One region of the Pseudomonas monachiensis genome, then DNA from elsewhere that is predicted to be linked to it. Evidence: predicted binding sites of a transcription regulator. Region 1 holds the regulator's gene; the other holds the start of a gene.

Region 1 (11,157 bases):
AGCGCTCGTGGTTAACGTGTTCTTCCTGATGCCGACGACGGGCCATGAGTTTATTCCCTTAATCCATGAAGCCCTGAAGCTTCAACTCAATGGAGCGTGGGTTTTCACCTTCGGCGATCGACAGGAGCCCTTCCAGCAGCATTTCGCGATAACGCGACTGGCGCAGCGCAATGGATTTGAGTTTGGCGGCGATCGGCAGCAGCACCAGGTTGGCACTGGCCACGCCGTAGATGGTGGCGACGAACGCCACGGCAATACCGCTGCCCAGTTGCGATGGATCAGCGAGGTTGCCCATGACATGAATCAGGCCCATCACCGCACCGATGATGCCGATGGTCGGCGCGTAACCGCCCATGCTTTCGAAGACTTTGGCCGCTTCGATGTCGCGGCTTTCCTGGGTGTAGAAATCCACTTCCAGAATGCTGCGGATCGCTTCCGGCTCGGCGCCGTCAACCAGCAGTTGCAGACCTTTGCGTGCGTAGTTGTCGGGCTCGGCGTCAGCGATGCCTTCGAGGCCCAGCAGGCCTTCCTTGCGGGCGGTCAGGCTCCAGTTCACCACGCGGTCGATGCCACCGGCCAGGTCGACACGGGGCGGGAACAGGATCCAGGTGAGGATCTGCATGGCGCGCTTGAAGGCGCTCATCGGCGATTGCAGCAGCGCGGCGCCAATGGTGCCGCCGAGCACGATCAGCGCTGCCGGACCGTTGGCCAGGGCGCCGAGGTGACCGCCTTCAAGGTAGTTGCCGCCGATGATGGCGACAAAGGCCATGATGATGCCAATCAGGCTTAGAACATCCATCAGATACAGGCCTCGACCAGGTGCTTGCCAATGTCGTCGAGGCTGTACACCGCGTCGGCGAGTTCAGCTTTGACGATGGCCATCGGCATGCCGTAGATCACGCAACTGGCTTCGTCCTGCGCCCAGATCGAACTGCCGCCCTGCTTGAGCAGGCGCGCGCCTTCGCGGCCGTCGGCGCCCATGCCGGTCAGGACCACCGCCAGAACTTTGTCACCGTAGGTCCTGGCTGCCGAACCGAAGGTGATGTCCACGCACGGCTTGTAGTTGAGACGTTCGTCACCCGGGAGGATTTTCACCGCGCCACGGCCGTCGATCATCATCTGCTTGCCACCCGGCGCCAGTAGCGCCAGGCCCGGACGCAGGATATCGCCATCCTCGGCTTCCTTGACGCTGATGCGGCAGAGCTTGTCCAGGCGCTCGGCGAAGGCCTTGGTGAAGGCGGCCGGCATGTGTTGGACCAGCACGATCGGGGCCGGGAAGTTGGCCGGCAATTGGGTCAAGACCCGCTGCAGCGCGACCGGGCCGCCAGTGGACGTACCGATGGCCACCAGTTTGTAGGCTTTGCGTTTCGGCGCGGGCGACGACGCCGTGGCCCCATGGGTCCGCGCAGGGATCGGTGCTGGCGCCGGACGCACGGGCGCGCTGCTGCCGTAACTGCCGATACTGGAAGACGCGGGTGTTGGAGCGGGTGCGGCCACAGGCGCCGGAGCGCTGTAAGTGCTGACGCGACGATTGCTGCGCGAGATGCTCAGGATCTTTTCGCACAGCAGTTGCTTGACCTTCTCGGGGTTGCGCGAGATGTCTTCGAAATTCTTCGGCAGGAAGTCCACCGCGCCGGCATCCAGCGCATCGAGGGTGACCCGGGCGCCTTCGTGGGTCAGCGATGAGAACATCAGGACCGGGGTCGGGCAGCGTTGCATGATGTGCCGCACGGCAGTGATGCCGTCCATCATCGGCATCTCGTAGTCCATGGTGATCACGTCGGGCTTGAGGGCCAGCGCCTGATCAATCGCCTCTTTGCCGTTGGTCGCCGTGCCGACGACCTGGATATTGGAATCCGCTGAAAGAATTTCCGAGACGCGGCGGCGGAAAAACCCCGAATCGTCCACCACCAGGACTTTGACTGCCATAAACACTCCATTAGATGGAGCGAGGCCAGGCGCCCCCGCTCCACCAGAATCAAATACGCCGTGTGGCGTAACGCTTGAGCATGCTCGGAACATCGAGAATCAGCGCGATGCGGCCGTCACCGGTAATGGTGGCGCCGGACATGCCCGGAGTTCCCTGGAGCATTTTGCCCAATGGCTTGATGACCACTTCTTCCTGGCCCACCAGTTGATCGACGACAAAGCCGATCCGCTGCGTGCCCACCGAAAGGATCACCACATGGCCCTCGCGCTGCTCTTCGTGAGCGGCGGAGCTGACCAGCCAGCGTTTGAGATAGAACAATGGCAGCGCCTTGTCCCGCACGATCACCACTTCCTGGCCGTCCACGACGTTGGTGGTCGACAGGTCGAGGTGGAAGATCTCGTTGACGTTCACCAGCGGGAACGCGAACGCCTGGTTGCCGAGCATCACCATCAGCGTCGGCATGATCGCCAGGGTCAGCGGCACCTTGATGACGATCTTCGAACCCTGGCCCTTGGCCGAGTAGATGTTGATCGAGCCGTTGAGCTGGGAAATCTTGGTTTTCACCACGTCCATGCCCACGCCGCGACCCGACACGTCGGAGATCTCGGTCTTGGTCGAGAAACCCGGGGCGAAGATCAGGTTGTAGCATTCGGTGTCGCTCAGGCGATCGGCGGCATCCTTGTCCATCACACCGCGTTTAACCGCGATGGAGCGCAGGACATTCGGGTCCATGCCTTTGCCGTCATCGGAGATCGACAGCAGGATGTGATCGCCCTCCTGCTCGGCCGCCAGGATGACCTTGCCGCCACGGGCCTTGCCCGAGGCTTCGCGCTCTTCCGGAGATTCGATGCCGTGGTCGACCGCGTTGCGCACCAAGTGGACCAACGGATCGGCCAGGGCCTCGACGAGGTTCTTGTCGAGGTCGGTTTCTTCACCGACCAGTTCCAGGTTGATCTCTTTCTTGAGCTGGCGAGCCAGGTCGCGGACCAGGCGCGGGAAGCGTCCGAAGACTTTCTTGATCGGTTGCATCCGGGTCTTCATGACCGCGGTTTGCAGGTCGGCGGTGACCACGTCGAGGTTCGACACGGCCTTGGACATGGCTTCGTCGCCGCTGTTGAGACCCAGGCGGACCAGGCGGTTACGCACCAGCACCAACTCGCCGACCATGTTCATGATCTCGTCGAGACGCGCGGTATCGACACGCACGGTGGTCTCGGCTTCGCTCGCCGGTTTTTCCGCAGCAGGCGCGGCCGGGGCGCGGGCAGCAGCCGGTGCGGCGGCGGCCACAGGGGCCGGTGTTTCGGCTTTTGGCTCAGGAGCCTTCGCCACGGGTTTCGGCGCGGCTGCCTTGGCGGCAGGTGCCACAACCGAGGCGTTGGCGCCGGTTGCCGTTCCAGCCGTTGCGCCCACTTCAGTGAACTTGCCTTTGCCGTGCAATTCGTCGAGCAGCGCTTCGAACTCGTGATCGGAAATCAGATCGCTGCCGGCCGCCACCGCGCTTGGTGCCGCAGGTGCAGGCACCGAAGCAATGGCCGACTCCAAAGCCTCGACAGCAAAGTTACCCTTGCCGTGCAGTTGGTCGAGCAGTGCTTCGAATTCGTCGTCAGTAATATCGGAACTGTCGCCAGCCGCTTTCGGCACTTCTGGCGCAGCGGTCGCCGGGACAACCGCGTCAACGGCGAACTGGCCTTTACCGTGCAGTTGATCGAGCAACGACTCGAACTCGGCATCGGTGATTTCGTCGCTGCCAGCGGCATTGCCGGCGGGCGCTGGAGCAACCGTCGGGGCCTCGGCCTGGGCCTTGACGGCGTTCAGCGAGTCCAGCAGTTGTTCGAATTCGGTGTCGGTGATGTCGTCGGAACCGGATTCGGCCACCGGTTCTTCAATCACCTCGGCGACGGGCGCAGGCGCCACTTCGTCAGCCGATTGCGGCTCGGCCAACCGGGCCAGCGCCGCGAGCAGTTGCGGTGTCGCGGCCGTGATCGGGCTGCGTTCGCGGACCTCGCTGAACATGCTGTTCACCGCGTCCAGGGCTTCGAGAACCACGTCCATCAGTTCCGAGTCGACGCGACGCTCACCCTTGCGCAGGATGTCGAACACGTTCTCGGCGATGTGGCAGCACTCCACCAGCTCGTTGAGCTGGAGGAAGCCGGCGCCCCCTTTTACAGTGTGAAAACCGCGAAAAATTGCATTGAGCAGATCCGCATCATCCGGACGGCTTTCCAGCTCGACCAGTTGCTCGGACAGTTGCTCTAGAATCTCGCCGGCCTCAACCAGGAAATCCTGAAGGATCTCTTCATCGGCGCCGAAGCTCATTAAGGGGGTGCTCCTACAGGTCTAAAAACCCAAAAAACCTAAAATTCTAAAACTCTAAAATCCCAGGCTGGATAACAAATCGTCCACATCGTCCTGACCGGACACAACGTCTTCTCTTTTATCGGCATGAATCTGCGGACCTTCACCCTGAGAGAGATGTTTTTGTGGATCTTTTTCAGCAAGCATCGCTTCACGGTCATGTTCGATGCCCGCAAAGCGGTCCACCTGGCTGGCCATCAGCACGAGCTTGAGCAGGTTGCTTTCGACTTCGGTGACCAACTGGGTCACACGCTTGATCACCTGGCCTGTGAGGTCCTGGTAATCCTGGGCGAGCAGGATGTCGTTGAGGTTGCCCGACACCGCGCGATTGTCCGTGCCGCTGCGCGTCAGGAAGCCGTCGACCCGCCGGGCCAGTTCACGAAACTCTTCGGCGCCGACTTCGCGGCGCATGAAGCGCCCCCAGTCCGCGCTCAACACCTTGGCTTCATCGGCCAGGCCATTGACCAGCGGCGTGGCATTTTCCACCAGATCCATGGTGCGGTTGGCCGCCGCCTCGGTCAGCTTGACCACATACCCCAGGCGCTCGGTGGCGTCGGTGATCTGCGACACTTCTTCGGCTTGCGGCATGTGCGGGTCAATCTGGAAATTGACGATCGCGCTATGCAGCTCGCGAGTGAGCTTGCCCACTTCCTGATACAGGCCGCGGTCACGGGTCTGGTTGAGCTCATGGATCAATTGCACCGCGTCGCCGAACTTGCCTTTCTCAAGGCTCTCGACCAATTCGACGGCGTGTTTTTTCAGGGTCGATTCAAAATCGCCCAATGAAGTTTCGTTATTGCCCATAGCTCCCCCGTGGCGCACTCATCAACCGATGCGTTCGAAAATCTTCTCGATTTTTTCTTTCAACGCCTGGGCCGTGAAGGGCTTGACCACATAGCCGTTAACGCCGGCCTGGGCCGCTTCGATGATCTGCTCGCGCTTGGCTTCAGCGGTCACCATCAGCACCGGCAGGTGCTTGAGCTTTTCATCGGCACGCACGTGGCGCAGCAGATCGATACCGGTCATGCCAGGCATGTTCCAGTCCGTTACCAGAAAGTCGATGCTTCCGCTGTTGAGCACCGGAATGGCGGTAGTGCCATCGTCGGCCTCGACGGTGTTGGTGAACCCAAGGTCACGCAGCAGGTTCTTGATGATCCGCCGCATCGTTGAGAAGTCATCAACGATGAGGATTTTCATGTTCTTGTCCAATTCGACCTCCAAGCAGTCTTAAACGCGCCCAGCACCTGGACGCGCCATTTCAATCAATCCGGCAAAGCACTCAATGACTGTCTGGAGCACAACAGATCGCGACCGGCGCAGTTCAACACCACACCAGCCTCGTTCGCAGTGTCCCCACACTGCCTTCAGCGCGCTCGCCACTCCCCCAAACGCCCCCGCAAACGGGCCGCGCACTGGCTGTGTAACTGGCTGACCCGCGATTCGCTGACCCCCAGGACCTCACCGATTTCCTTGAGGTTCAACTCTTCGTCGTAGTACAGCGCCAACACCAGTCGCTCACGCTCCGGCAAATTGGCAATCGCATCCGCCAGCGCCGCCTGGAAGCGTTCATCCTCCAGGTCGCGTGACGGCTCGAGATGAGCACTCGCGCCATCCTCGTGCAGCCCTTCGTGTTCGCCGTCCTGCAACAGATCGTCGAAACTGAACAGCCGGCTGCCCAGGGTGTCGTTCAAAATCCCGTAGTAATCGTCGAGACTCAATTGGAGTTCGGCCGCAACTTCGTGATCTTTAGCGTCACGGCCGGTTTTCGCTTCAATCGAGCGAATGGCATCGCTGACCATGCGCGTATTGCGGTGAACCGAACGTGGCGCCCAGTCCCCCTTGCGCACTTCATCGAGCATGGCGCCGCGGATTCGAATGCCCGCGTACGTCTCGAAACTGGCGCCTTTGCTGGCGTCATATTTGGTCGACACTTCAAGCAGGCCGATCATCCCGGCCTGGATCAGGTCTTCGACCTGGACACTGGCCGGCAAACGCGCCAGCAAGTGGTAGGCAATGCGTTTAACCAGCGGCGCGTAACGCTCGATCAGCTCGTACTGCGCATCGCGTGCCGACTTCTTGTAGAGGTTGTAGCCGCTGGCTGTCATAGAACAGGTCCTGCTGTCTGCTGCACGAGCCGCTCGACGAAAAACTCCAAGTGTCCGCGCGGGTTGGCCGGCAGCGGCCAGGTATCGACCTTCTGCGCGATGGCCTTGAACGCCAGCGAGCACTTGGAACGCGGGAAGGCCTCGTAGACGGCGCGCTGCTTCTGCACGGCCTTGCGCACGCTTTCGTCGTAAGGCACCGCACCAACGTATTGTAGGGCGACGTCGAGGAAGCGATCCGTGACCTTGGTCAACTTGGCGAACAGGTTGCGTCCTTCCTGCGGGCTCTGGGCCATGTTGGCCAGGACGCGGAAGCGGTTCATGCCGTAGTCGCGGTTCAGCAACTTGATCAAGGCGTAGGCATCGGTGATCGAGGTCGGCTCGTCGCACACCACCAGCAGCACTTCCTGGGCTGCGCGGACGAAACTGACTACCGAGTCACCAATGCCCGCAGCGGTGTCGATCACCAGTACGTCGAGGTTGTCGCCAATATCACTGAAGGCCTGGATCAGGCCGGCGTGTTGCGCGGGGCTCAGATGCACCATGCTCTGAGTGCCGGATGCGGCCGGAACGATACGGATGCCGCCGGGTCCCTGCAGCAATACATCGCGCAGTTCGCAGCGGCCTTCGATCACGTCGGCCAGGGTACGTTTGGGTGTCAGGCCCAGCAGAACGTCGACGTTCGCCAGTCCAAGGTCGGCGTCCAACAGCATGACGCGCCGGCCAAGCTCGGCCAAAGCCAGGGACAAGTTCACTGACACATTAGTTTTCCCGACGCCACCTTTGCCGCCGGTCACCGCGATCACCTGTACGGGATGCATGCTGCCCATGTTATTTCTTTACCTTGTCTTGCATAGACGGAGGCCACATTACTGGCTGCGCGTTCACAAACGGAACAATGCATGGCAGACCATCGATGTAGGTACAAAAACTGTTCATTTTTACCTCAGCCAACCTGCTTGGTCGGACTGTGGTAGATGTCAGCGAACATGTCAGCCATGGCTTCTTCGCTGGGTTCTTCCTGCATTTGTACGCTCACGGCGCGGCTGACCAACTGGTGACGACGCGGCAGATGCAAATCATCCGGGATCCGCGGGCCATCGGTCAGGTAAGCCACCGGCAGTTCATGACTGATGGCAAGGCTCAACACCTCGCCCAGACTTGCCGTTTCATCCAGTTTAGTCAGGATGCAGCCTGCGAGCCCACAACGCTTGTAACTGTGATAAGCGGCCGTTAGAACCTGTTTCTGGCTGGTGGTTGCCAGGACCAGATAATTTTTCGAGCGGATGCCGCGACCGGCCAGGCTTTCGAGCTGCATGCGCAGGGCCGGATCGCTGGCCTGAAGGCCCGCGGTATCGATCAGCACCACGCGCTTGCGCAGCAATGGCTCCAGCGCCTGCACCAGGGACTGGCCCGGATCGACGTGGGTCACCGACACATTGAGAATGCGCCCCAGGGTCTTGAGCTGCTCCTGGGCACCGATGCGGAAGCTGTCCATGCTCACCAGCGCAATGTTCTGCGCGCCGTACTTGAGCACGTAGCGGGCAGCCAGCTTGGCCAGGGTGGTGGTCTTGCCCATGCCGGCAGGGCCGACCATGGCAATCACACCGCCCTCTTCCAGCGGCTCGACTTCCGGGGTAACGATCATGCGCGCCAGGTGCGCGAGCAACATGCGCCAGGCCTGACGGGGTTCTTCGATTTCGGTGATCATCGCCAAAAGGTCACGTGACAGCGGGCCGGACAGGCCGATGCGTTGCAGGCGACGCCAGAGGTTGGCCTGGTCCGGACGGCTGCCTTGCAGCTGATTCCAGGCCAGGGAGCCGAGTTGCACTTCCATGAGTTCGCGCAGGCTGTTGAGCTCGAAACGCATCGAGTCGAACGCCCGCGGGTCCACGCCAGCGGACGCTGGCGCAACGGCCGGTACAGGACGACGGGGTTCGGCGTAGGTCGGTTCGATCAGCGGCTCGGCGGCGGTCAACGGCAAGCCGGCGAACAACTGGCGATTGGTTGCATTGTCGCTCTCGCCATCGCCACGCAGACTCAATTCGGCCTGGGCGGTGACGATCCGCGACTGAGTCTTGCGCAGCTCGTCTTCGAGTTCCATGTTCGGAACCCGCGGCGCCAGCGCCGACAGCTTGTAATCCAGCGCAGCCGTCAGCTCGACACCCCCGGCGATCCGGCGGTTGCCAATAATGGCCGCATCAGCGCCCAGCTCATCGCGAACCAGCTTCATGGCCTGACGCATATCGGCGGCGAAAAAACGCTTAACTTGCATAAACCACTACCTCAGCCGTTGGGCCCTACTGTCGCAACGATGGTCACTTGCTTGTTGTCAGGGATTTCCTGGTAAGCCAACACATGCAAACCCGGGACTGCGAGCCGGCCAAATCGCGAGAGCATCGCGCGAACCGGACCGGCCACCAGCAGAATCACCGGCTGACCTTGCATCTCCTGACGCTGCGCCGCGTCAATCAACGAACGTTGCAGCTTCTCAGCCATGCTTGGCTCCAGCAGAACGCCCTCTTCCGAGCCTTGTCCTGCCTTCTGCAGACTATTGAGCAATATTTGTTCCAACCTGGGCTCCAGCGTGATGACTGGCAGCTCCGACTCAGTGCCTACAATGCTTTGGACGATTGCGCGGGATACGCCAACCCGCACGGCAGCCACCAGCGCGGCGGTATCTTGACTCTTGGCGGCATTGTTGGCGATCGCCTCGGCAATGCTGCGGATGTCGCGCACCGGCACTTGTTCGGCCAGCAGCGCTTGCAGCACCTTGAGCAGCTGCGACAGCGAAACCACGCCCGGCACCAGCTCCTCGGCCAGCTTCGGCGAGCTTTTGGCCAGCAATTGCATGAGTTGCTGCACTTCTTCGTGACCGATCAGTTCACTGGAATGCTTGTAGAGTATCTGGTTCAAGTGGGTAGCCACTACTGTACTGGCATCGACCACCGTATAACCGAGGGATTGCGCCTGGGCGCGCTGGCTGATTTCGATCCAGACCGCCTCCAGGCCGAAAGCCGGATCTTTGGCGGTAATGCCGTTGAGCGTGCCGTAGACCTGCCCCGGGTTGATCGCCAGTTCGCGATCCGGGTAAATCTCCGCTTCGGCCAGGATCACCCCCATGAGGGTCAGGCGATAGGCACTTGGGGCCAGGTCGAGGTTGTCGCGGATATGCACCGTGGGCATCAGGAAGCCCAGGTCCTGGGACAGTTTCTTGCGTACGCCCTTGATTCGCGCCAGCAACTGGCCGCCCTGGTTGCGGTCCACCAACGGAATCAGGCGATAACCCACCTCCAGGCCGATCATATCGATCGGCGTCACGTCATCCCAGCCAAGCTCCTTGGTTTCCTGGGCGCGGGCCGGCGACGGCAGCAACTCCTGCTGGCGCTTGACCTCTTGCAGGGCCTGCACCTTGGCGACGTTCTGCTTTTTCCAGAACAGGTAAGCGCCACCGGCCGCCAGCGCCGCCATGCTCAGGAACGAGAAATGCGGCATGCCGGGCACCAGGCCCATGACCGCCATCAAGCCCGCTGCCACCGCCAGCGCCTTGGGCGAGGCGAACATCTGGCGATTGATTTGCTTGCCCATGTCTTCCGAACCGGAAGCACGGGTCACCATGATCGCCGCTGCTGTCGATAACAACAGTGATGGCAATTGCGCCACCAAACCGTCACCGATGGTCAGCAGCGCATACACCTTGCCGGCGTCGCCGAAGGTCATGCCGTGCTGGAAGATACCGACCGCCATGCCGCCGATCAGGTTGATGAACAGGATCAACAGGCCGGCGATGGCGTCACCACGGACAAATTTGCTGGCACCGTCCATGGATCCGTAGAACTCGGCTTCCTGGGCCACTTCCGAACGACGGGCCTTGGCCTGGGCCTGATCGATCAGGCCGGCGTTGAGGTCGGCGTCGATCGCCATTTGCTTGCCGGGCATCGCATCGAGAGTGAAACGCGCGCTCACCTCGGAAATCCGCCCGGCACCCTTGGTCACCACGACGAAGTTGATGATCATCAGGATCGCGAAGACCACGATACCCACCACGTAGTTACCGCCGATCACCACCTCGCCGAAGGCCTGGATCACCTTACCGGCGGCGGCATGGCCGTCCTGACCGTGGAGCATCACCACCCGCGTGGAGGCCACGTTCAACGCCAGGCGCAACAGTGTCGCCACCAACAGAATGGTCGGAAACACCGCGAAATCCAGCGGCCGCAAGGCGTAGACGCACACCAGCAGCACGACGATGGACAGGGCTATGTTGAAGGTGAAGAACACGTCCAGCAGGAACGGCGGCACCGGCAACATCATCATCGCCAGCATGACCAGCAGCAACAGCGGCACGCCCAGATTGCCCCGACTGAGGTCGGCAACGTTTGTGCGGGCACTGTTGATTAACTGAGAGCGATCCACCGGTTTTCCCCGTTCCTTTAAAGCAAACTTTTGACGCCTGAAGCAGGCGCAGGGCGGCTACTGCAAGAAGCTTTCCAACTTTTGCGGCAGGAGAAATAGAGTGTTTTTTCAGGGGGATATGCATCGCCTGGACTGACGCCTTCGCGGGCAAGCCACGCTCCCACAAGTTATCGCCGAACCTGTGGGAGCGGGCTTGCCCGCGAAGGGGCCATCAGCAGCAGCGCGAAACTCAGGAATCGCGGCGCAGATCCGGTGGAATCGGCAGGTCATCCTTAAGCGGATCAGGTCTCTTGCCCTTGCCCGCCCGGTACTGTCGAATCTGATAAACGTAAGCCAACACCTGTGCAACCGCCA
Region 2 (11,157 bases), 290 kb from region 1:
AGGCCATCAGGAACATGCCGCTGAGGAAGATCGCGCCGCCCACCAACCGCACGACGAAGCCTGGGTGGCTGGCCACCAGGGTTTCGACGAAGGAGTAGGTCAGCGTGCCGTCTTCGTTCACCGCACGCCACATCAGGCCCTGGGCGATGCCGTTGACCCACATCGAGGCGATGTAGAGCACGGTGCCGATGGTGGCGAGCCAGAAGTGCGCGTTGATCAGGCCGATGCTGTGCATCTGCTCGCGGCCGAAGACTTTCGGGATCATGTGGTACAGCGCGCCGATGGAGATCATCGCCACCCAGCCCAAGGCACCCGCGTGTACGTGGCCGATGGTCCAGTCGGTGTAGTGGGAGAGGGCGTTGACCGTCTTGATCGCCATCATCGGCCCTTCGAAGGTCGACATGCCGTAGAACGCCAGCGACACCACGAGGAAGCGCAGGACCGGGTCGCTGCGCAACTTATGCCAGGCGCCCGACAGGGTCATCATGCCGTTGATCATCCCGCCCCAGCTCGGCGCCAGCAGGATCAGCGACATCACCATGCCCAGCGACTGCGCCCAGTCCGGCAGCGCGGTGTAGTGCAAGTGGTGGGGGCCTGCCCAGATGTACAGGGTAATCAGCGCCCAGAAGTGCACGATCGACAGGCGATAGGAGTACACCGGACGCTCGGCCTGTTTCGGCACGAAGTAGTACATCATCCCGAGGAAACCGGCGGTGAGGAAAAAGCCTACGGCGTTGTGCCCGTACCACCATTGCACCATCGCGTCGGTGGCACCGGAGTACAGCGAGTAGGACTTGGTGAAGCTGACCGGCAATTCCATGTTGTTGACGATGTGCAGGATCGCCACGGTGATGATGAACGCACCGAAGAACCAGTTACCGACATAGATGTGCTTGGTCTTGCGCTGCATGATCGTGCCGAAGAACACGATGGCGTAGGCGACCCAGACAATGGTGATCAGGATGTCGATCGGCCATTCCAGTTCGGCGTATTCCTTGGAACTGGTGTAGCCCAGCGGCAGGCTGATGGCCGCCAACAGAATCACCAACTGCCAGCCCCAGAAACAGAACGCGGCGATTTTCGGTGCGAACAGCCGGGTCTGGCAGGTACGTTGTACTGAATAAAACGAACTGGCGAACAGTGCGCAGCCGCCGAAGGCGAAGATCACCGCGTTGGTGTGCAGCGGGCGCAAGCGGCCGAAGCTGGTCCACGGCAAATTGAAGTTGAGTTCGGGCCAGACCAACTGGGCAGCGAGAAAAACCCCGAGCCCCATGCCGACGATGCCCCACACCACCGTCATAATGGCGAATTGGCGGACCACCTTGTAGTTGTAGGCGGTACTGATAGAAGTGTTCATGGTTCCCCATCCACGGTTCAGCCGAAGTGAGCGCACTCGCGCAAGGCAGCGCACCCTTCGGCCGGAGTTATAGGCAGACTAAAAGCGAGGCAAGCATGGACAAAGGGCACAATGCCGGTATTGACGGGGATCAATGGGCGCAGTGCGTGCGGGATCATGGATGGTTGTGGAACGCCGCCGCTGGCAAGGCTGCCGCGACGCTGATCCTCGCCCATGGCGCCGGCGCACCGATGGACAGCGACTGGATGAGCGACATGGCTGCACGCCTCGCCGCGCAAGGCCTCAACGTGTTGCGCTTCGAGTTTCCCTATATGGCGCAGCGGCGCCTCGATGGCGGCAAACGCCCGCCGAACCCGGCGCCGAAACTGCTGGAGTGCTGGCGCGGGGTGTATGCCCAGGTGCGACGTCATGTCACTGGGCCGCTGGCCATCGGCGGCAAGTCCATGGGCGGTCGCATGGCCAGTTTGCTGGCTGATGAGTTGGGCGCGGATGCGCTGGTGTGCCTGGGGTATCCGTTTTATGCCGTGGGTAAACCGGAGAAGCCGCGGGTTGAGCATTTGGCCGGACTGAAGACGCGAACCTTGATCGTGCAAGGTGAACGCGATGCGCTGGGCAATCGGGAGGCGGTCGAGGGGTACGCGCTATCACCGGGTATCGAGGTGTTCTGGCTGGTGGCGGGGGATCATGACTTGAAGCCGTTGAAGGCTTCGGGGTTTAGCCATGAGCAGCATTTGGCGGCTGCGGCGGGGAAGGTGGTTTCATTCCTTCAGTGAAAGATGTGGTGTTGCAAATGGCCTCTTCGCGAGCAAGCCCGCTCCCACAGGGTTTTGCACTGTACATAAATTCAAGCCACACCAAATATCACTGTGGGAGCGGGCTTGCTCGCGAAGAGGCCTGTCCAGGCGATATACATTTCAGACTGGCAATAAAAAACCCGGAAGTGTTCACTGTCCGGGTTTTTATCATTCCAGCAGCAATCAGCGGTTAAACCGCTCCACCAACGAATACTGTGTATTGGCAGTCTTGGTCAGCTCTTCACTCAACAACGCCGAGTTCTGTGCCTGTTCCGAGGTCTGGTCTGCCAGTTGCGAAATGTTGCTGATGTTGCGGCTGATCTCTTCGGCCACGGCGCTTTGCTCTTCGGTCGCGGCGGCGATCTGGGTGGTCATGTCGGTGATGTTGGCCACCGCTTCACTGATCCCCACCAGTGCCTGGTCCGCTTCCAGTACCCGCGCCACGCCTTCTTCAGCTTGACGGTGCCCGGCCTCCATGGTTTGCACGGCCGTGCTGGCGGTTTGCTGGAGCTTGGCGATCAGCGCATGAATCTGCCCGGTGGACTCGCTGGTGCGTTGCGCCAGTTGACGGACTTCGTCGGCCACCACCGCAAAACCACGACCCATCTCGCCGGCACGGGCCGCTTCGATGGCGGCGTTCAGCGCCAGCAGGTTGGTCTGGTCGGCGATGCCTTTGATCACATCGACCACGCCGCCGATTTCGTTGCTGTCCTTGGCCAGTTGGGTCACGGTCACGCCGGTTTCACCGACCACCACCGACAGGCGCTGGATGGCTTCGCGGGTTTCCCCGGCGATGTCACGACCGCGACCGGTCAGGCGATTGGCTTCCTGGGTGGCGTCGGCGGTGCGTTGCACGTGGCTGGCGACTTCCTGGGTGGTGGCGGCCATCTGGTTGACCGCGGTGGCCACCTGTTCGGTTTCGACCCGTTGACGTTCCAGGCCGCTGGAGCTGTTGTGCGCCAGGGCGTCGGACTGTCTGGCCTGATCGGTCAGGTGTTCGGCCGTGTCCTGCAGACGCGTCAGGCAGGTTTTCAGGCGTGCTTCCTGGCTCAGGATGGACATTTCCAGGCGCGCCTGGGCGCCGCGACTGTCGGTGTACATCTGTGCGATCAACGGATCGGAGGTGGTTTGCTCGGCCAGGCGCAGCAAACGCTTGAGGCCTCGCTGTTGCCACTGGAGGCCCATCAGGCCCAGCGGCACCGAAAGACCGGCAGCCAGGGCAAACCCCCAATGGGAGTTCAGCGATGCACCGATCATGAAGCTCAATTGGCTGACCAGGATGAACGGCAGCCAGTCCTGCAGGATCGGCAGCCATTTATCCGAGGAGGGAATGGCCGACTTGCCCTGGTTGATGCGTTGGTAGAGCGCTTCGGCGCGGCGGATCTGTTCGGCGGTGGGCTTGACCCGTACCGACTCGTAACCGATCACCTGTTTGCCTTCGAAAACCGGTGTCACATAGGCGTTCACCCAGTAATGATCACCGGTCTTGCAGCGATTCTTGACAATGCCCATCCATGGCAAGCCTTGTTTCAGCGTGTCCCACATGTGGGCGAACACCGCGGCCGGGACGTCGGGGTGACGGACCAGATTGTGCGGTGCACGGATCAGTTCCTCTCGGGAAAACCCGCTGATCTCGACGAAAGCGTCGTTACAGTAGGTGATCATGCCCTTGGCATCGGTGGTGGAAATCAACCGTTGCTGAGCCGGGAAGGTCCGCTCGCGTTGTGTAATTGGCTGGTTGTTACGCATGGCTTTTTTAATCCGCAAGGCTTTCAAGTGCTGTATCGGCGAAGCCGGCGGATTGTTGAGCTTATTTTTCGATAATCAGCGATGCGTCGCAAAATGACCCTTGCGTCAGCCGGCGAGCATCGGATAGGTGAACAGGCCGAAATGCAGCAGGTTCAAGCCAAAGTGACTGGCAATGGCGGCGCCCAGCCCGCCGAACCGGTAGGCCAGGCCATAGCCGACCCCGGCCAGCGTTGCCAGCAATACCCACTGCCATCCTGCGCCGATATGGGCCAGGCCGAAGACCAATGACGCCAGCAGCAGGGCGAGAAGTTCACCGTAGGGCCGGTCTTTGAGGTGTCGGCTCAGGCCGCCCTGAATGTAGCCACGGAACAGCGCTTCTTCGACCAGCGTCACTAGCAGCAGATTGTTCACCAACCACAGCCAGGCTTGATCCGGCCATTTCGGCGACCAGGCGATGACCCCCAACAAGAGCGCACCGCCCAATGCCAGCATGGCGCTCAAGGTCAGGGCCAGGGCGGTGGCATACAGCGACAACCGAAGTGAACGGCGACCGACAATCCACGGACAAACCAGTAACAGCCAGAAGCCGATCAGCGGTTTGTCCAGGTTCAGGTGCATGGCGAATGACACGGCATCGTCGGTAAAACGCTGGGGATCGATAACGCGACCGTTATAGAAGCCGGGTAGCCAATGCGTCGCCAATGCCAGGGCCAGGACGATGAACAGGCCGTGGCCGAGGTAGCGGGCAAAAGGGATGTCGCGTTGGCGGACGGCGACACCTGCGACCAGCAACAGGAACACCGAAATTGCCGAGAGCCAGCCGAGATGGCCGTAGGTCAGCGCCAGGCCGTAGCCGAAGGAAAGCAGGGCCAGAAACGTCCATGGCAGGGCAATCATTTGAAGTCCTTAGAGATGAATAGCTTTTGTGGCGAGGGAGCTTGCTCCCGCTGGGCTGCGAAGCGGCCCCAATAACAATCAACCCGGTGTGCCAGATGAAATGCATCTGCAGGGCTGGCGACTGCTTCGCAGTCGAGCGGGAGCAAGCTCCCTCGCCACAGATGGGGGGTGTCCTGAGGGCTGCGATTATAAGCGCAGTCCAAATACAAACACCGCCCGAAGGCGGTGTTTGTGTCGGTCGTCCGTTACGAAGCGATCAACTGCCGCAACACGTAATGCAGAATCCCTCCGGACTTGAAGTACTCCACCTCATTGAGCGTATCGATGCGGCACAACACCTCGATCTTCTCGCTGCTGCCGTCTTCGCGGGTGATGACCAGCGTCAGGTTCATCCGTGGCGTCAGCTCGACGCCGGTCAAGCCGAGGATGTCCAGGGTCTCGCTGCCACCCAGGTTCAGGCTCTTGCGGTTCTGATCCAGCTTGAACTGCAATGGCAGCACGCCCATGCCCACCAGGTTGGAGCGGTGAATTCGTTCGAAGCTTTCGGCGACGACCGTTTTCACCCCTAGCAGGTTGGTGCCCTTGGCGGCCCAGTCGCGACTCGAGCCGGTGCCGTATTCCTGGCCGGCGATCACCACCAGTGGTGTACCTGAAGCCTGATAGCGCATGGCGGCGTCGTAGATCGACATTTTTTCGCCGGTGGGAATGTAGCGGGTGTTGCCGCCTTCCTCGCCGCCGAGCATTTCGTTGCGTATGCGGATATTGGCGAAGGTGCCGCGCATCATCACTTCATGGTTGCCACGCCGCGAGCCATAGGAGTTGAAGTCTCGCGGTTCCACGCCTTTGTCGCGCAGGTATTGCCCTGCCGGGCTGTCGACCTTGATGTTGCCAGCCGGGGAGATGTGGTCGGTGGTCACCGAGTCGCCCAGCAGTGCGAGGATCCTGGCGCCGCTGACATCCTTGACCACGGGCGGCGGGCCGCCGATGTCGTCGAAGAACGGCGGATGCTGGATGTAGGTCGAGTCGTCCTGCCAGACATAGGTCGCCGCCTGCGGAACCTTGATCGCCTGCCATTGTGCGTCACCGGCAAACACTTCGGCGTATTCCTTGTGGAACATGGCAGTGCTCACCTGATTCACGGCGTCGGCAATTTCCTTGCTGCTTGGCCAGATGTCCCGCAGGTAAACCGGGTTGCCATCCTTGTCATCGCCTAGCGGCTCGCGGGTGAGGTCGGTGCGCACCGTGCCGGCCAGCGCGTAGGCGACCACCAGCGGCGGGGAGGCCAGCCAGTTGGTTTTCACCAGCGGATGCACCCGGCCTTCGAAGTTGCGATTGCCCGAGAGTACGGAGGCCACGGTGAGGTCGGCTTGCTGGATGGCTTTCTCGATGGGCTCCGACAGCGGCCCGGAGTTGCCGATGCAGGTGGTGCAGCCATAGCCGACCAGGGCAAAGCCCAATTCATCGAGGTATTGGGTCAGGCCGGCCGCCTTATAGTAGTCGGTCACCACTTTCGAGCCGGGGGCCAGCGAGCTCTTCACCCAGGGTTTGCGTTTCAGGCCTTTTTCCACAGCCTTCTTCGCCACCAGCCCGGCCGCCATCATCACGCTGGGGTTGGAGGTGTTGGTGCAGGAGGTGATCGCGGCGATGACTACGGCGCCGTTTTTCAGGCGATAGGTCTGGCCTTCGTAGTCGTAATCCGCTTCGCCGGCCATATCGGCATTGCCGACGGCAACACCGCCACCGCCTTCGCTTTCCAGGCGGCCTTCTTCCTTGCTGGTGGGCTTGAATTGCAGGTCGGTGAAGTCGCTGAATGCTTGCGCGACGTTGGGCAGCGACACCCGGTCCTGTGGACGTTTTGGTCCGGCGAGGCTGGCTTCAACGCTGGCCATGTCCAGCGCCAGGCTGTCGGTGAAGGCGGGTTCCTGGCCGGGCAGGCGCCACAGGCCCTGGGCCTTGCTGTAGGCCTCCACCAGTTGCACCGATTCCAGGGGCCGGCCGGACAGGCGAAGGTATTCCAGCGTAATGTCGTCCACCGGGAAGAAACCGCAGGTGGCGCCGTATTCCGGGGCCATGTTGGCGATGGTCGCGCGGTCGGCCAGGGGCAGGTCGGCAAGGCCATCGCCGTAGAATTCGACGAATTTGCCCACCACGCCTTTCTTGCGCAGCATCTGGGTCACAGTCAGCACCAGGTCGGTGGCGGTGATGCCTTCCTTGAGTCTGCCGGTGAGTTTGAAACCGATGACTTCGGGAATCAGCATCGATACGGGTTGCCCGAGCATCGCCGCTTCCGCCTCGATACCGCCGACGCCCCAGCCAAGCACGCCGAGGCCGTTGATCATGGTGGTGTGGGAATCGGTGCCCACCAGGGTGTCGGGGAAGGCATAGGTGCGGCCGTCCTCGTCCTTGGTCCAGACGGTGCGGGCGAGGTATTCAAGATTCACCTGGTGGCAGATCCCGGTGCCCGGCGGCACTACGCTGAAATTGTCGAAGGCACTCTGGCCCCAGCGCAGGAACGCATAACGTTCGCCATTGCGTTGCATTTCAATGTCGACGTTCTGCTCGAAGGCGCTGCTGCTGGCGAACTTGTCGACCATCACCGAGTGGTCGATCACCAGGTCCACCGGCGACAGCGGGTTGATCCGCTGCGGATTGCCGCCGGCCTTGGCCATCGCCGCACGCATGGCGGCCAGGTCGACCACCGCCGGTACACCGGTGAAGTCCTGCATCAGCACCCGCGCCGGGCGGTACTGGATTTCGCGGTCGGAGCGACGCTCCTTGAGCCACGCGGCCAGTGCCTTGAGGTCGGCGCCGGTGACGGTTTTTTCGTCCTCCCAGCGCAGCAGGTTTTCCAGCAGGACTTTCAACGACATCGGCAGCTTGTCCAGGTCGCCCAGGCTTTTGGCGGCATCGGGCAGGCTGAAGTAGTGGTAGGTCTTGTTGCCGACTTGCAGGGTCTTGAGCGTATTCAGGCTATCGAGGGACGGCATTGCGATCACTCCTTTGAGTCCGCACGGCTACGGACAGAGGGGACGGGCAGAGGACTAAACCTAGTCCTCTTTGCTGCTTAAGGCTAATAACTGGACTCTATCGCTGAGTCCGGGGTTCCGAAGTCGGCTATCATGCGCGGGTTTTCGTGACAGGCTTTGCTTCAACGCAAGCCTGGGCATCGCGCAGTGGCCGAAATTCCTCGCCATTGCCCAGGAGTAAGAATGAACACCCTCTTTATGCATTGCCGGCCGGGCTTCGAAGGCGAAGTCTGTTCCGAGATTTCCGACCTCGCCGCGCGCTTGAACGTGGCCGGATATGCCAAGGCCAAGGCGGCAACTGCCTGCGCCGAGTTTGTCTGCACCGAAGAAGACGGCGCCGAGCGCCTGATGCGCGGGCAGCGTTTCGCCGAGCTGATCTTTCCGCGCCAGTGGGCTCGGGGGATCTTCATCGATCTGCCGGAAACCGACCGCATCAGTGTGATCCTTGCGCATATGGCGGACTTTCCTCTGTGCGGCAGCCTGTGGCTGGAAATGGTCGACACCAACGACGGCAAGGAACTGTCGAACTTCTGCAAGAAATTCGAAGTGCATCTGCGCAAGGCACTGATGGCGGCCGGCAAGCTGGTGGAAGATGCCCACAAACCGCGTTTGCTGTTGACGTTCAAGAGCGGCCGCGAAGTGTTCATGGGCCTGGCGGAGTCGAACAACTCGGCGATGTGGCCGATGGGCATTCCCCGTTTGAAGTTCCCCCGCGAGGCCCCGAGCCGCTCGACGCTGAAGCTGGAAGAGGCCTGGCACCACTTCATCCCGCGTGACCAGTGGGACGAACGCCTGCATGGCGACATGACCGGCGTTGACCTGGGTGCCGCCCCCGGTGGCTGGACCTGGCAACTGGTCAACCGCGGCATGCTGGTGACCGCCATCGACAACGGCCCGATGGCCGAAAGCCTGATGGACACCGGTCTGGTGCAGCACTTGATGGCTGACGGTTTCACCTTCAAGCCCAAGCAACCGGTGGACTGGATGGTCTGCGACATCGTCGAGAAGCCGGCGCGCAACGCTGCGATGCTGGAAGAGTGGATCGGCGACGGCCACTGCCGCGAGGCGGTGGTCAACCTCAAGCTGCCGATGAAACAGCGCTATGCCGAAGTGAAGCGCTTGCTCGAGCGCATTGCCGATGGCTTCAAGGCCCGGGGCATCAAGGTGGAGATCGGCTGCAAGCAGCTGTACCACGACCGCGAGGAAGTGACCTGCCATTTGCGCCGGCTGGATGTGAAGAAGCCGAAAACCCGCTGATCACGCAAGTCCCTGTGGGAGCGAGCTTGCTCGCGATAGCGGTGGGTCAGTTGAAATCAATGTTGACTGACCTGACGCCATCGCGAGCAAGCTCGCTCCCACAGGGTACGGCGTTATGCCATAGATGACGTTACACCCGGCAATGCGCGACAATGCCGGCCAGTTTCAGGAGTGAATCATGAGTGAAATGCTTGATACGCCGGTAGACGGCACCCTCGACGCCACCGGCCTCAACTGCCCCGAGCCGGTGATGATGCTGCACCAGCACATCCGTGACCTGGTGCCCGGCGGCCTGCTCAAAGTAATCGCCACTGACCCCTCGACCCGTCGCGACATTCCCAAGTTCTGCGTGTTTCTCGACCATGAACTGGTGGCGCAGCACGAAGATGAGGGCACCTACCTCTACTGGATTCGCAAGAAGTCTGTTTAACGGTAGCCAAAAAAAGACCTGCAAAAGCAGGTCTTTTTGTTTGTGCAATCAACCCGCCGAGCGGCTGTTACGAATCCGTCGGCGCGCACTGAGCGTCAGGCGGATCGACAGCATCAGCGCCGCACAGCTCAAACCGGCAATCAAACCTTCCCACAGCCCGCTCGGGCCGCTGGCCGGACCGAACAAGTCGGTCAGTCCCAGCACGTAGCCGACCGGCAGGCCGATGCCCCAATAGGCGAACAAGGTCAGGATCATCGTCACCCGGGTGTCCTGGTATCCACGCAGCGCACCCGCGCAGATCACCTGGATGGCATCGGAAAACTGGTACAGCGCGGCGTACACAATCAACATCGACGCAATCTGGATCACGGCCTTGTCAGGCGTGTAGATCGACGCGATAGGTTCGCGCAGGAGCAGGATCAGGGCCGCCGAGAACGCCGCGAACACCAGTGCCGCGCCGAGCCCGACCTTCGCCGCGAAGCGCGCCTGCCAGGGATTACCGGCTCCCAGTGCCTGGCCGACGCGCACGGTCACCGCCATGCCCAGCGAATAAGGAATCATGAACAGCAACGAGCTGATATTCAGGGCGATTTGATGCCCGGCCACCACGGTGGAGCCAAGACTGCCGATCAACAGGGCAATGACCGCGAAGATGCTGGACTCGGCGAACACGGCGATACCGATCGGCAGGCCAATGCTGACCAGACGCTTGATCACGGCCCATTTCGGGCGGTCGAAGCGTACCAGCACACGGGTGCGGGCATAGAAGGGGGCCCAGAAGGTCCAGCCGGCCATGCTCAACGCCATGAACCACATCACAATGCCGCTGGCCCAGCCGCACCCGACGCCGCCCAGGGCCGGTGCGCCGAAATGGCCATAGATCAACGTGTAGTTCAACGGGATGTTCAGCAGTAGCCCGCACAAGCCGATGACCATGCTCGGGCGGGTACGGCCCATGCCATCGCTGTAGCAGCGCAGCACGTAATAAAACGCCATGCCCGGCAAGCCGAAGGCGATCCCGTGCAGGTACCCCATGCTCGGCTCGATCAATTGCGGATCGACTTTCATCCAGTGCAGGATTGGCTCGGCGCCGAGCAGCAGGCCACTGCCGATCAACCCGACACACAGTGCCAGCCACAGCGCCTGGCGTACCAGCGGGCCGATTTCGTCAAGTTGCCCGGCGCCAAAGCGTTGCGCGACCTTGGGGGTGGTGGCCAGCAGGACGCCGGACATCAACAGGTAGACCGGAATCCAGATCGAATTGCCCAAGGCCACCGAGGCCAGGTCCCGTGGGCTGACGCGGCCGGCCATCACCGCATCGACGAAGCCCATGGCCGTGGTGGCCAGTTGCGCGATCATGATCGGCAGGGCCAGGCTGAGCAGGCCTTTTAGCTCCAGGCGAACGGGGGTCGTCCGCGCCGGAGCAATGGCGGCGGTATTCTCAATTACAGGATTCAATGGCGAAACGTCCAAAAGGTATTGATGCACAGGCGCGCATTCTACGCGTTGACGCGGCAGTCAGGAAAAGACCCGTGTTACCGATTTGTAATCAAAACCTGTGGGAGCGGGTTTGCTCGCGAAGGGGGAGTGTCAGTCACCATTAATGTTGCCTGGCACACTGCTTTCGCGAGCAAGCCCGCTCCCACA

Evidence for each region. Region 1 encodes FliA, which starts transcription of late flagellar genes. Its sites were predicted from a motif close to CTAAAGTTTNNNNNNNNNNNGCCGNTAA; they were not measured.
Region 2: a site for FliA is predicted at 3,933-3,960, ahead of ACMDB8_RS08555 (methyl-accepting chemotaxis protein). Genes of this name have one in related genera too.

What each region holds. Positions count from the first base shown of each region.
Region 1 is NZ_CP178857.1:1,605,583-1,616,739, reverse strand. Features, by position in the region: gene motD (flagellar motor protein MotD) at 1-46, opposite strand, end outside; gene ACMDB8_RS07195 (flagellar motor protein) at 59-799, opposite strand; gene ACMDB8_RS07190 (protein-glutamate methylesterase/protein-glutamine glutaminase) at 799-1,929, opposite strand; gene ACMDB8_RS07185 (chemotaxis protein CheA) at 1,979-4,246, opposite strand; gene ACMDB8_RS07180 (protein phosphatase CheZ) at 4,301-5,089, opposite strand; gene ACMDB8_RS07175 (chemotaxis response regulator CheY) at 5,111-5,482, opposite strand; gene fliA (RNA polymerase sigma factor FliA) at 5,650-6,390, opposite strand; gene fleN (flagellar synthesis regulator FleN) at 6,387-7,217, opposite strand; gene flhF (flagellar biosynthesis protein FlhF) at 7,334-8,662, opposite strand; gene flhA (flagellar biosynthesis protein FlhA) at 8,674-10,803, opposite strand; gene flhB (flagellar biosynthesis protein FlhB) at 11,033-11,157, opposite strand, start outside.
Region 2 is NZ_CP178857.1:1,892,886-1,904,042, forward strand. Features, by position in the region: gene ccoN (cytochrome-c oxidase, cbb3-type subunit I) at 1-1,357, opposite strand, end outside; gene ACMDB8_RS08550 (alpha/beta family hydrolase) at 1,453-2,130, shown strand; gene ACMDB8_RS08555 (methyl-accepting chemotaxis protein) at 2,335-3,900, opposite strand; gene ACMDB8_RS08560 (CPBP family intramembrane glutamic endopeptidase) at 4,006-4,797, opposite strand; gene acnA (aconitate hydratase AcnA) at 5,043-7,784, opposite strand; gene rlmM (23S rRNA (cytidine(2498)-2'-O)-methyltransferase RlmM) at 8,007-9,080, shown strand; gene tusA (sulfurtransferase TusA) at 9,259-9,510, shown strand; gene ACMDB8_RS08580 (MATE family efflux transporter) at 9,559-10,968, opposite strand.